Regions from separate parts of the Bradyrhizobium sp. SZCCHNR2028 genome, predicted to be linked through region 2. Evidence: predicted binding sites of a transcription regulator. Region 2 holds the regulator's gene; the other holds the start of a gene.
The links. Region 2 encodes LexA, which represses DNA repair genes until DNA is damaged. Its sites were predicted from a motif close to TGTTCNNNNTGTGTTCNG; they were not measured.
Positions count from the first base shown of each region.

Region 1: a site for LexA is predicted at 3,729-3,746, ahead of recA (recombinase RecA). Genes of this name have one in related genera too.

Region 1 is NZ_JAUHJF010000010.1:152,790-159,602, forward strand. Features, by position in the region: gene gcvP (aminomethyl-transferring glycine dehydrogenase) at 1-1,196, shown strand, start outside; gene QX121_RS17965 (DUF1835 domain-containing protein) at 1,175-2,254, opposite strand; gene recA (recombinase RecA) at 2,549-3,637, opposite strand; gene QX121_RS17975 (hypothetical protein) at 4,198-4,491, shown strand; gene QX121_RS17980 (DUF6894 family protein) at 5,861-6,100, shown strand; gene QX121_RS17985 (hypothetical protein) at 6,283-6,420, shown strand; gene QX121_RS17990 (hypothetical protein) at 6,439-6,687, opposite strand; gene QX121_RS17995 (hypothetical protein) at 6,809-6,813, opposite strand, start outside.
Region 2 is NZ_JAUHJF010000001.1:114,647-121,459, reverse strand. Features, by position in the region: gene QX121_RS00580 (LysR family transcriptional regulator) at 1-930, shown strand, start outside; gene glp (gephyrin-like molybdotransferase Glp) at 1,163-2,374, shown strand; gene lexA (transcriptional repressor LexA) at 2,581-3,279, shown strand; gene QX121_RS00565 (hypothetical protein) at 3,539-3,979, shown strand; gene QX121_RS00560 (hypothetical protein) at 4,203-4,421, shown strand; gene QX121_RS00555 (ComEC/Rec2 family competence protein) at 4,376-6,667, opposite strand; gene QX121_RS00550 (hypothetical protein) at 6,807-6,813, shown strand, end outside.

The sequences.
Region 1 (6,813 bases), on a different contig from region 2:
CGCTGCAGCCGAACTCGGGCGCGCAGGGCGAATATGCCGGCCTCCTGGCGATCCGCGGCTACTACGCCGCCCGCGGCGAGGGCCACCGCACCATCTGCCTGATTCCTTCCTCCGCCCACGGCACCAACCCGGCCTCGGCGCACATGGCCGGCATGGAGGTGGTCGTGGTCGGCTGCGATGCAGGCGGCAATGTCGATCTGGCCGATCTCAAGGCCAAGGCGGAAGCGCATAGCGCCAAGCTCGCCGCCATCATGATCACCTATCCCTCGACGCATGGCGTGTTCGAGGAGCACATCCGCGACATCTGCGACATCGTCCATGCCCACGGCGGACAGGTCTATCTCGACGGCGCCAACCTCAATGCGCAGGTCGGCCTCTCCAGACCCGGAGATTACGGCGCCGATGTCAGCCATTTCAACCTGCACAAGACGTTCTGCATTCCGCATGGCGGCGGCGGCCCGGGCATGGGGCCGATCGGCGTGAAGGCGCATCTGGCGCCCTTCCTGCCCGGTCACCCTGCGACCGATGGCGCGAGCGCGCATCCGATCGGGCCGGTCTCGGCGGCGCCGTATGGCTCCGCCTCGATCCTGACCATCTCCTACATCTACATGCTGCTGATGGGCGGCGAGGGCCTGACCCGCGCCACCGAGATCGCGATCCTCAATGCCAACTACGTCGCGGCGCGGCTCGATGCGCATTTTCCGGTGCTCTACCGCAACGAGCGCGGCCGCGTCGCGCATGAATGCATCATCGATCCGCGGCCGCTCAAGCAGAGCAGCGGCGTCACCGTCGACGACATCGCCAAGCGACTGATCGACTACGGCTTCCATGCGCCGACCATGAGCTTCCCGGTGGCGGGCACCTTGATGATCGAGCCGACGGAATCGGAGTCCAAGTCGGAGCTCGACCGCTTCTGCGACGCCATGATCGCGATCCGCCAGGAGATCGCCGAGGTCGAGCAGGGCCGCTTCGGAATCGAGGCCTCGCCGCTCCGCCACGCGCCGCACACGGTGCATGACATCGCCGACGACGATTGGAACAGGGCCTACCGGCGCAGCGAGGGCTGCTTCCCCGCGGGCACCTCGCGCACCGACAAGTACTGGTGCCCGGTCGGCCGCGTCGACAACGTCTACGGCGACCGCAATTTGGTGTGCTCATGCCCGCCGGTGGCGGACTACGCCCAGGCGGCGGAATAAGCCTCCTCACGCATGCTCCAAGGGATCGGGCGCCACGGCTCGCGACAATCAATGACGTGAGGCGTGCCATGATCCGGAGCGATGAGCACCGCATGCCAACGCCAGAGATTGGCGTTGATCAATTCGGTGCCGCCCCACCAGCGCCAGATCGGATTATGGCTGCTGAAATCCTCCTCGCCGGCGAGGATTGCCTTGCCGAGCGGTGTCAGCGACAGCGTGCTGGCCCTGTAGCGCTCGAGGCGTTCACGGCTGTCGTGCATCTCGACCGAGAATGGCGATTCGGCGAGGCCCGAAATTGCAGGCACCGGCGCGAGCGCCAGACCGTCGAGCAACGTGCCTCCTTCCCAATAGTCATAGACGCGCCGTTGAAAGCGATCCCGATGATGCGGCAACAGGTCGAACGGGTGCTGATAGCCGGCTGACAGCAATTCGAGGATTCTCAGCTCCGACGCTCCGAGGCCCGTCGCAACACCGGGAAGCTCATCAAGCATCTCCTGCACGCAGCGGCGAAGCTGAGGCAGTGCACTGAGATCCTGCTTCAACAGATCGAACCAGGCTTGCGGCGTCGGCGCCCGAAACGCCCGCCATGCCAGATGACCCAGGTCGAGATGCTCACGTGCGAGCTCTACGCCGGCAATGGTCCGACCGGCGAGTCGCCCGGCCGGGGCATCGAATAGCGGTACATCGACATGCCGCAATACGATCTTCGTCGCGATCTCCGCGTGATGGCGCAGATAATCCAAGAGCCAGATCAGCACCAACTGGTCGTTCGGACGGGTTCCCATCCACAGCTCGACGCTATCGCAGCGGTCAACAAGTTCGAGAAAACTGTGACTCCGCCCGCCGGCCGCCATGACGTCGCTACGCGAGGCGAAATCCAACCAATGCCCCCGCTTCCGTCGCGTGGTGCGCTGGACGAGATACGCCGATAATTCGGCATCGGATGGCAGCGGTCCCCACACGAAACGATGGAGAATTGGCACCACCAGGTCGGCAAAGCCGCCCCTCCGAAGCGCTCCGGCGCTCGGATCATCGGCCGCTAGAATCAAACGCGTCATGCTGTTGGCTCCGGCACGGCCCGATTGGCTCAGGGCGCTATCAACATATTCGCGATCGGCTCCCGGCGCCCAGGATCGGCGTCGGAAATCCCGGTGCCGCCGCGCGGATCCGGTCCGCTCGTCCGCGTGCACGCCTTCAGCTATTCGCGTTGGAGATCGCATCCGGCGCTCAGAGACGCATTCTCGCTGCATTCGGGAATGCAGCCGCAGATTTCGGCAGAGCACCACACATCTGCAAACGGGCGCTGGAACGTCGGCAACTCAACGTCCACGGCGCCCGCCGCCGCCGTACCCCTACTCTTCCGCCGGCTCCTCACCGTCGGCGTCGCGCTCGGCATTGCCGGCCAGGATCTGCTCGGCGATCAGGCCGGAGTTCTGGCGGATCGCGGCTTCGATCTTGGCAGTCATGTCCGGATTGGCCTTGAGGAACGATTTCGAATTCTCGCGTCCCTGCCCGAGACGCTGGCTATCGTAGGAGAACCAGGCGCCGGACTTCTCGACGATGCCGGCCTTGACGCCGAGATCGAGGATCTCGCCCATCTTGGACACGCCCTCGCCATACATGATGTCGAACTCGACCTGCTTGAACGGCGGCGCCAGCTTGTTCTTCACCACCTTGACGCGGGTGGTGTTGCCGATCACCTCATCGCGCTCCTTGATCGCGCCGATGCGACGGATGTCGAGGCGCACCGAGGCATAGAACTTCAGCGCGTTGCCGCCCGTGGTGGTTTCCGGCGAGCCATACATCACACCGATCTTCATGCGGATCTGGTTGATGAAGATCACCATGGTGTGGGATTTGTTGATGGAAGCGGTCAGCTTGCGCAGCGCCTGGCTCATCAGGCGGGCCTGCAGGCCCGGCAGCGACTCGCCCATCTCACCCTCGAGCTCGGCCTTGGGCACCAGCGCCGCGACGGAGTCGACGACCAGCACGTCGACCGCCCCCGAACGCACCAGCGTGTCGCAGATTTCCAGCGCCTGCTCACCCGTATCCGGCTGCGAGATCAGCAGCTCGTCGATGTTGACGCCCAGCTTGCGCGCATAGACCGGATCGAGCGCGTGCTCGGCATCGATGAAGGCGCAGATGCCGCCCTTCTTCTGCGCCTCGGCCACCGTGTGCAACGCCAAGGTGGTCTTGCCCGATGATTCCGGCCCGTAGATCTCGACCACCCGCCCTTTTGGCAGCCCGCCGATCCCCAACGCGATGTCGAGCCCGAGCGAGCCGGTCGACACCGTCTCGACATCCATCGAACGGTCGTTCTTGCCCAGCTTCATCACCGAACCCTTGCCGAACTGACGTTCGATCTGGGACAGCGCAGCAGAGAGCGCCTTACTCTTATCCATTGAGGAACCTTCGACGATACGCAGGGCGGTGGCGGACATTGGCGCTCCTTATGGCGGGGATTCGCGAGATGGACAAACGGTTAACGAGGTCGGCCAGCAATCTTGAGGTGAATGTACTCCATCCGTTCTTTGTTCGCAATATGTTCTTCTCAACAATCATCGCTCTCAGCCCCCCTGATAACCGCGGGGACACGCCTGCCACTCGAGGGCCGGCGCGCAGTCCACCGAGCAGCAGCGAGGGAGCGCTGCCCGATCAGCGCGCCCAGAAGCGAAGTACGGGGTGCTGGATGACGGCGACCGCGAAAGGATCCTGATCCGGCTGGAGGCGGAAGCCATGTGCGCGAACGGCGCAGCCGCCGACCGGCGATCGCGCGAATGACGACCAGCCTGTCCGAGCGCTCTAACTCGCTTCCCACGCCTGCGGCAGACGTCGACTCAATTATAAGTTGTTAGTGTCGTCTCGGCTTTGCCCTATCATCCTGCTGGTCCTTCTCTGCGGGCATCGCACACCGCTTCCAATTTTCGGCACCAGCATGACCGGATCCAACAAGGAACAGACCCTCACGTTGTGGCGCCCCGTCGGCCCAAAGGAGCTTGCCTTGATCGAGGCGTCGGGCATGCGTGCGTTTCCGCCGCGCCTTCCGGAGCAGCCGATCTTCTACCCGGTGCTGACCGAGGACTATGCCGTGAAGATCGCACGGGACTGGAACGTGCCGGCGAGCGGCCGCGGCCATGTGCTGCGCTTCGCGATCCTGCGAGGCTTCATCGACAACTACGAGGTGCGTGAGGCCGGCGGCCGCGAGCATCTCGAGTACTGGATTCCCAGCGAAGACCTCGCCGACTTCAACGCCGCGATCGTTGGACCGATCGTGCTCGTCAGGTCTTTCCCTTGAAACTACCAAACTCCTACACGCGTGCGTAGATCGCACATTCCTGGGTTCTCCTGACAGGAACGAAGTTCCCTCGCCTCTTCTGCTTTTGTTCGGCTCATCGTGCGTGCAGGCGCACGGTTTCGATGCAGATGCACATGCAATGCTCGGCCGCGCGCAAGCTGTGTCCGGCCAGAAGTTCCGCAACAGAAGCGTCCGCGGATCTGCCGCGGCTTTCTGAGGCGGAATGGCACCCTGCGTTCCGACCGGAGCAATGGCCGGCGCGCGAACAGCTCGACGGCCGCCATATGACGAGCGACAGATGAAACGGCGCCCGCCAGGACGCTGTCTCGTGCCATGCCAGAGGGAGCCACGAGAGCCGTTCGCGCAGCCCCCTATGACCGGGCGAATGAGTGGGCCGAATGGAAGCCGGCGTGATCCGCATCACGCAGCACGCGGCGCTCACGACATCTTCAAGCCACAAACCATTGTCATAAACTTTGGGTTGCGTTATAGAATCATGGTTGTCGTACGTCTGAGCAAATTTTTGATCAGCCCCGGATTTGTTTGTTCGTTGCGATAATGGTCGCCGCACATTGTCAGTGGTGTATCGCCTTTGGTGTATCGCCCGTGGTGTGCCGTCGACCGATCCCTTGCAGCCTGCCAGCTACAACATTTGCAGGCTCCGTCACCCGTAGGCGCACGGCCCTGAAACCATCCGCGCCGAAAGAAAGCCCCGGACGACGTCCGGGGCTTTCGACGTTGATAGCTCCGCGCGGGATGCATCCCCCCGTCATTGTCGTGATGTCGGGGAACGGATCGCTTGCGTTGCGCTTCATATTGGCGATGACAAGAGATGACGTGACGAGCCCGTCCTGCAGGGCCGGCCTTCAAAGGATCGAGCTTCACTCGCAGCAAGGCGCCGCGGGAGAGAGGCGTTGTCCGGCATGCGATGAACTCTTGGAAATGGTCGACGGCGCGACGCAGATCGCCTACCGACTGACAGTCATGCCGGAACGGATCTTCGATCACAGCTAGGCGCGCGTCCCACGGCGATTGATCGAGATGGCAACCTTGATCTGACGCAAGGCACGCCTACAAGTTTCGCACTAGTCTAACTACGTCATTGCCGAACTGCCCTCGCTGGGAAGCTACGACGTTGACGCCGAGCCTCGGACCGCGGCGGTCCGAGGCTCATTCTCCGAGGCTCATTCGTTGGCCCGCAATCCGTCCGATTGCGCCGCACATCCCCAACGGCAATCAGCTCAACCGAGCGGACAGCGCGACCGACCGTATTTTACCGGAATTGATCCGAGGGGGTTTTGCGCTTCCATTTGCGATGCGTACATCAAACCCAGCGGCCTGGGGCGGTCAGGGCTCACCGGTTTTGGCAATGCCGCTCTATTTCTTTCGTATCCGTAACGGCCACTTCTCAGGCGCGTCCGAGTATGGGACCGAGTGCGCCGACCGCAACGCAGCCTGGAAAGAGATGACCACCGTCTGTGCCGACATGGCCAGCAGCATCTCGCGCAAGCTCGCCGAAAACTCCGAATGGCAGATGGAGCTGCTCGACGAGGCACGGCAGCCGGTCTTCCGCATCCGGATCGTCGCCGAGTCGCTGGATCAGGCCTGACGGCCCGCCACAGCTCTTGTAGATCGTCACCGACGAGAACCACAACCGAAGCCTGTGGCCGGCGAGGTGACTGCGCGTCATTTCGCCAGCCGAGCTTGATCCAGATCAAAATGCCTGTCTGCATCCTGGCAGACATTTAAATTTGTATGGGTAATCTGATCTTCAAATGTCCGCGAACGGGGATGAACGTGCAGCATTGGCTGGAAGAGCCGAAGCCCGGCGATCCCGCGTACGCCTATGAAACCGTGGTCTGCAAGGCCTGCACGCGGCTTCATTTCATCAATCGCGACACGCGCAAGCTTCTCGGCGAGAAGGAATGAGGCGCTAGCCGGAATGATTCAATCGGCGCTGGGAAGCCGCCGCATCGTGAACTCGATGGCCCCATCGGGAAGCTCGCGCCAGCTTTCGACGGCGCTCATGTAGCCGGCCTGGGGATAGCGGGTCAGATAATCGCGGGCCTTGGCGCGCGCTTGCTCGCGCGGCAGCGTGAACGTGTCACGAACGTAGCCGTCGCGAACCGGGCCCGCGCTCTTCTTCTGGCGCCGGGCCGCCATCCGGCTGGCCATGTCTCGAGGACGCATCCCCATCGACGAACTCCAACGCGCTGCCACACCGTCAATATAGATGGGGCCGCGAGGAATCCGAGTCCGCAATCGGGCAAGCGGGCCCGGGAGGATCAGAGCCCGCCCGACCCGAACGCGATAAATCTCAGT
Region 2 (6,813 bases):
CTTCGCTCCTTCGACCTCAATCTGCTGGTCGCATTCGACGCGCTGATTCAGGAGCGCAGTGTCACGCGCGCGGCGGCGCGCCTCAAGGTGGGGCAGCCGGCAATGAGCCATTCGCTGTCGACGCTTCGCGTGCTGCTGCAGGATGAGCTGTTCGTCCGCGTCGGCACGATCATGCAACCGACGCCGCGGGCGGCGGCGCTCGCCGGGCCGGTTCGAGCAGCGCTGGCGCAGATGCAGGCTGCGCTGCACGCCGCACCGGAGTTCGACCCGGCGACCGAGCAGCGCACCATCCGCTTGGGATTTTCGAGCGAGGTCGAGCTGCTGCTGATCCCCGAGCTTGCGGCGGCGCTCCGTCGCTCGGCGCCCGGCGTGCGGCTTCTCAGCCGGCCGACCGAACGCAACGAGGTGCATCGTTTGCTCGACGATGGCGCCTTGGATGTTGCGGTCGGCTGCTTCGAGGCCGTCGCACAGCGGCACAGATCCCAGTTCCTGTTCGAGCAGGCTCTGAGCTGCGTCTACAATCCAAAGCGCATCGCGATGAAAACGCCGATCAGCCTCGCCGACTATCTGTCGCTTCCCCACGCGCTGGTGACGCTGACCAACAGCCTGCAGGGCTGCCTGGAGGCGGCGCTTGACGAGATCGGGACCGAGCTCAACGTGGTCTCGGCCTCCTCGGATTTCCTCAGCGTGCTGGCGACGGTGGCCGCGTCACCGGTGATCACGACGATACCGACCAGGATGGCAAAGCTCTACGGGCCGCGGTTTGGGCTGACGCTCTGTCCCGCGCCGTTGAAGCTGCGGCTGCCGGCCGTCTCGATGGTCTGGCCGCTGCAGCTCGATCGTGATGCAGCATCGGTCTGGCTGCGGAACATGGTGGCGGATATCCTGCACACGACCGAGCGCGCCGCCTGTCGCGCGGCTGCTGGATAGAACGCGGGGCGGGAGCTAATCGGAACGGCGCATCGGCCAACGCCTTGGCACTGCGGTCGACCTTCTGCGCACTGATTGCAGGGTTTCTCGCGCGGTCGTGAGGCAGCGGCCCGGACGCGGCCAACATCAGACGATCAGAAGGCAGGAAGCGGCCTGAGCCCTTGGCCGGGCCGTGCGCGTTCGGTTAGAAGGCGACTCATTCGATCTGCCGTCTCCGTCCGAAGGAACTCTCATGGCCCTGATGCCGGTGTCTGATGCGTTGTCCGCCGTGCTCGCCGGCGCCGAGCCGCTGGCCGAGGAGCTGGTGACGCTGGACGAGGCCCATCACCGCATCCTGGCCCGCGACCTCGCGGCGCTGCGGACGCAGCCGCCCGAGGCGATGTCGGCGATGGACGGCTACGCCGTGCGCGCGGCGGACGCAGCCCAGGCCAAGGTGCGGCTGAGGGTGATCGGCGAGGTCGCGGCGGGGCGGCCGTTCGATCGCGTGGTCGGACCCGGCGAGGCGGCGCGCATCTTCACTGGTGGCGTTGTCCCTGAGGGCGCCGACGCGGTGGTGATCCAGGAGGACACGATCGCCGAAGATGGCCACGTCGTGATCACCGAGGCCGCGATCAAGGGCCGGCACATCCGGCCCGCCGGCGTCGACTTTCATGAGGGCATGGTGCTGCTGAAGGCGGGCCGCCGGCTCAGCGACCGCGACCTGTCGCTGGCGGCCAGCATGAATCATCCGGCACTGCCGGTGCGGCGCCGGCCGAAGGTGGCGCTGCTCGCCACCGGCGACGAGCTCGTGATGCCTGGCTCGACGCCCGGCCCGGGCCAGATCGTCTATTCCAACGGCTACGCCCTGCGGGCGCTGGTGCGCAGCGAGGGCGCGACACCGATCGATCTCGGCATCGCCGCGGATACGATGGAGGCCACGATCGCCGGGATCCGGCGGGCGCGCGAGGCCAAGGCCGACATCCTGATCACGACCGGCGGCGCCTCGGTCGGCGATCACGACCTCGTCAAGCAGGCGCTCGAAGCCGAGGGCGTCGAGATGGCGTTCTGGAAGATCGCGATGCGGCCGGGCAAGCCGATGATGCACGGACGGCTCGGCGACATGAGGGTGATCGGACTGCCCGGCAATCCGGTGTCGTCCTATGTCTGCGCCATCCTGTTCCTGGTGCCGCTGATTCGGCGGCTGCTCGGCCGCGACGAAGCTCGCATGCCACGCGAGACCGCCCTGCTCGGCCGCGAACTCGGGGCCAACGATTCGCGCGAGGACTATCTGCGGGCGCAGCTCGAGGAGCGCGCCGACGGCACCCTGATCGCAACGCCGGTGACCCAGCAGGATTCGTCGCTGCTCGGCAATCTCGCGCTCTCGCAGGCGCTGGTGATCCGGCGGGCGTTTGCGCCGAAGGCCGCCGCCGGCAGCCCGTGCGAGATCCTGCGCCTGCCGAGCTAGGCCGTTTCCCCCGGCAAAGCCCGGTCCGTTCACTACAATTTAAGGATTGCGGAACACACATCGAACATATAGTGTCCGTTCATGATTTGTTTTTAGTATGTTGCGGGCGACGCGATGATGGTCCGACTCCAAGGCGCTCTCAGCCGGTTTGTGCTCAAGGCGCAGCTCCTGGACTCGGACGACAACAAACTGGGGACCAGGTCGAGATGCTGACGCGCAAACAGTACGAACTTCTGCGGTTCATCAACGAGCGGCTCAAGGAAGCCGGCGTGCCGCCGTCCTTCGACGAGATGAAGGATGCGCTCGATCTGCGCTCGAAGTCCGGCATTCATCGCCTGATCACGGCGCTCGAGGAGCGCGGCTTCATCCGCCGGCTGCCCAACCGCGCCCGCGCGATCGAGGTGATCAAGCTGCCCGAGCTGTCACAGGCCGCCAACAACCGCCGCGGCTTCACCCCATCGGTGATCGAGGGCAATCTCGGCAAGGTGCGCACCAGCACTCCCGCGCTGGACGATGGCGAGCGCCCCGTCGCAGTGCCGGTGATGGGCCGCATCGCCGCCGGTACCCCGATCGAGGCGCTACAGACGCGCAGCCACACCATCAGCGTGCCTGCCGACATGCTCGGCAACGGCGATCACTATGCGCTTGAGGTGCGCGGCGACTCCATGGTCGATGCCGGCATCCTCGACGGGGACATGGCGCTGATCCAGCGCAACGAGACCGCCGACACCGGCGACATCGTGGTAGCGCTGATCGACGATGAGGAAGCGACGTTGAAGCGCTTCCGCCGCCGCGGCGCATCGATCGCGCTGGAGCCGGCCAACACCGCCTACGAGGTCCGCATCCTGCCGCCGAACCGGGTGAAGATCCAAGGCAAGCTGGTCGGGCTGTATCGCAAGTACTGATCGCGGACGCGATCGGTCGATCGGCGACGGGCGCACGCGCTTCGCCGCCGATCGAAATTGGTCACGCGCGAATGCACCTCAGGATGTGCAGCGCGGCATGCTCAAACGCTTGTGATCGCCCGCGGGCGCACGCGGTGCAGATCAGCGCAGAATTGCCGTGAAGCGCGCGCTAACATCACCATCGATGTCCACTCTGATAGAGGCCTGCGCCTGTCCGGGGGGAGCGTGGGTCGGCTATCTCTCAACGAGGAGCGATCCGATGTGTGACTACAGCCTCCATGCGGTTGCGTCCCGTCCCGCCAAGGTCGGCGAGACGTTGATCTCGACGACGTTTCGCGGCACCGCCACCCGCGGCTTCGCCCTCGAGAGCGAGCCGACCGTCGCCGTCTGCATGCTGCCCGGCACCGAGTTGGCATTTGTCGAGGACGTCCGCTACGACAGCCGCTGGCTCTGGACCCGGACGATCCGCGAGCGCGTCGCGAAGTTCAACAGCATCGAGACGCACATCCCCGATCGCCATCACGACGCGATCGAATTCGCCGACGGCCGCCACGTGCTGGTGACCCAGCTCTGCGAGGGCCAGCGCGTCACCGTGCTACAATTGCCGGTCAGCAAGCAGCCGGCCGAGCGCCGCCCGGGCGTGGCGGAGGACGTTCCGGCTTCGCAGGCCACACCGATTCGCCGCATCAGCATCACCTGAGCGCCTGCGCGTCCGCATTTCTCTCGGTCATGAGCGAGCTTTCGGCCGGGGGAGATTTGGTTTCTGCAAGCGCAAGGTCCTTTCGGGCGAACCTCACGCTCCGGCATCGCATCGAATAGGAACGACATCCCTCGGCCGGCATTGTGTGCCGGGGGAGCTTGCCGCCGCGGTCAACAAGATCGATTGGAACAAGGCCGACCGGATCACCGAGCCCGGCCGCTACATGCTTCCGTTCGGATGGCTAACGGTCACGGTTGATGACATCGCCGTCTGGCAACGATATCCGGGCGCTGCGTTCACGCTGGTCGAAGGTCCCTCGCTGTTCGATGGACCCGACGACACCGAGTATCATCTCAGCACGTTGTATCATCTCAGCACGTTCGAGCTGTCCGGCGCTCAATCCTGCTCGCCCTGCTCCGTCTCCGGCGGCGTCGCGTCCTGAAGCCGCGACACCGGCGCACGCGGCGTCAGCGTCGTGTCGAACTCGCCGGCCTCGGCGGGCGCCGGCCACCACGGGCGGTCGGTGCCGCCGGCGCGCACCGGCGTGACGGAGAAGCCGGTGCCCCGCTGCACCAGCATCAAGGCGCCCTGCTGCTGCAGGCGCTGGCGATCGATGACGGCCGCCGCGCAGGATGACGGCGCGGCGCGCGCGGTGACGATCAGCGCGGCACGGGCGCAATCATCTTCGAGCGCCTCGGTGCGCAGGGTCAAGGCGGCGAATCGGCCGTCGAGCATCGCGACCACGCAGCCCGCCTCGTCGCAGGAGACGCCATCGGCGAGCGATGAATCCGCCGGCAGCCGGGCATCGGCGTCGGCCGCGAGCCACTCCTTGGTGGCGAACACGTCCTTGCCGGTGCGCATCACATGCAGGCGCCCGTCACGGCCGCGCACCGCCACCGCGCGCCCATCGCCGGCGATCAGCACGTGGGGCAACGGCGTCGTGGCGGCCCACGCGGTGGCCACCACGAGCCCGACGGCACCCGACCAGCGCAGCGGTGTGCGCAGCAGGCCGATCAGGATGACGCCGAGGCTGGCCAGGATCAGCGGACCGATGCCGAAGCCCGGGATGCGCCCGACCGCGCCAGGCAGCGCCGCCACCCAGCGCGTCACCGCGATCATCCAGTCGATGCCGAGGCCCATCAGCGTCCACCAGGGACCGTCGAGCCCGAACGGCGCCGCCAGCAGGCCGAGCAGTCCGGCGGGCATCACCAGCACCGAAACCACCGGCATCGCCGCGAGATTGGCGAGCACGCCATAGGGCGTGACGCGATGGAAGTGGAACGCGGCATAGGGCGTGGTCGCAAGCCCCGCGATCAGCGAGGCCAGCAGCAGCATCGCGAGCTCGCGGCCGCCCCACAGCGCGATGCGCTGCGTCGTGGAGCTGTCCGGCGTCGCAAACAGTTTGGGCAGGCCGAACTGCACCAGCGCGACCAGGCCGAGCGTCGCCGCGAACGACATCTGGAAGCTCGGATGCACCAGCGCTTCGGGTGCTGCGATCAGCACGATCATCGCCGCGACCGCGAGCGTGCGGAAGGTGACGGCGCGGCGATCGACCATGACCGCGATCAGCACCACGGCCGTCATGAAGAACGATCTCTGCGTCGCGACCTCCGCGCCCGACAGCAGCAGGTAGAACGCCGCCGCGACCAGCGCCGCCGCGGCCGCCCATTTCTTGATCGGATGGCTGATAGTGAGGCCGGGGATCAGCGCAAGCAGCGCGCGCACGGCGAAGAACACGACGCCGGCGACGACGGCCATGTGATAGCCTGAGATCGACAGCACGTGGCCGAGGCCGGAGACGAACATCGCATCGTTGACATCGGGCGTGATGGCGTCGCGCCGGCCGGTCAGCAGCGCGGTGGCGATGGCGCGCTCATCGCCCGTCAGACGGGCGCGGATGCGTGCGTCGATCGCATCGCGCAGGCCCTGCATGGCCGCCGCATAGCCCAGGCCGAAGCCGGCGGCCTGCGGCGGCGTCGCCGTCGTGATCGCGCCCATCACGAAGCCGGAGGCGCCGATGCCCTGGAAGAACATGTCGCGCGCGAAGTCGTAGGATCCCGGCCGCACCGGGGCCATCGGCGGCAGCAGCCGCGCCTTGAGCTGCACGAAGCTGCCGACCTCGGGCGCCGTGCCCTTACGCACCGCGAGCCGCACGCGCGCGAGGCTGATGCTGCTGCGCTGGCTCTCCATCGCGGCGACGCGCAGCACGATCCGATCGCTGCGCTCGCGAATGTCGCGCGCCTCGACGAAGCCGGACAGCGCCACCGAATACAACGGCCGCGCCAGCACTGGATGAGCGACACGCGCGGTCTTGATGGTCGCCGCGGCAAAGCCGCACGCTGCAGCTGCGATCATCACGGCAACCGGAAACATCCGATGCCGCCGCATCATGATGGCGACGATGCAGAGCAGCGCCGCGGTGGTGGCGGCGATCCAGAGCACCGGCTCGTGATCGGCGGTGAAGTACAGCGCGATGCCGGCCCCGAACGCCACCGGCACCCAGGGCAGCAGCCGGCCTGCCCCGGCCTCCTCGACCGCCCAGCTCTTCAGGCGGGCGGCGAATGCCGACGACGCGCCGGCCCCGATCGCGGGCCAGCCGCCGGCCAGCGCGCCGCGCGGCGGCCAGACATCGGCCATCGCGCCCGCGATCCCGCGACGCCCTCCCGGCGGCCTGACCGGCTCCGCCATTGCCCACACCACCCGTTACTTCACGGGCATGGAGGCTAGCGAAACCACGGGGAATCCGACTAGCGGAACGGAACGAGAATCCAATCCCGGTGCCGGGAACGTCATTGGAACTTTCGGCACCGCACGGGCTTATGCGGGTATGGACC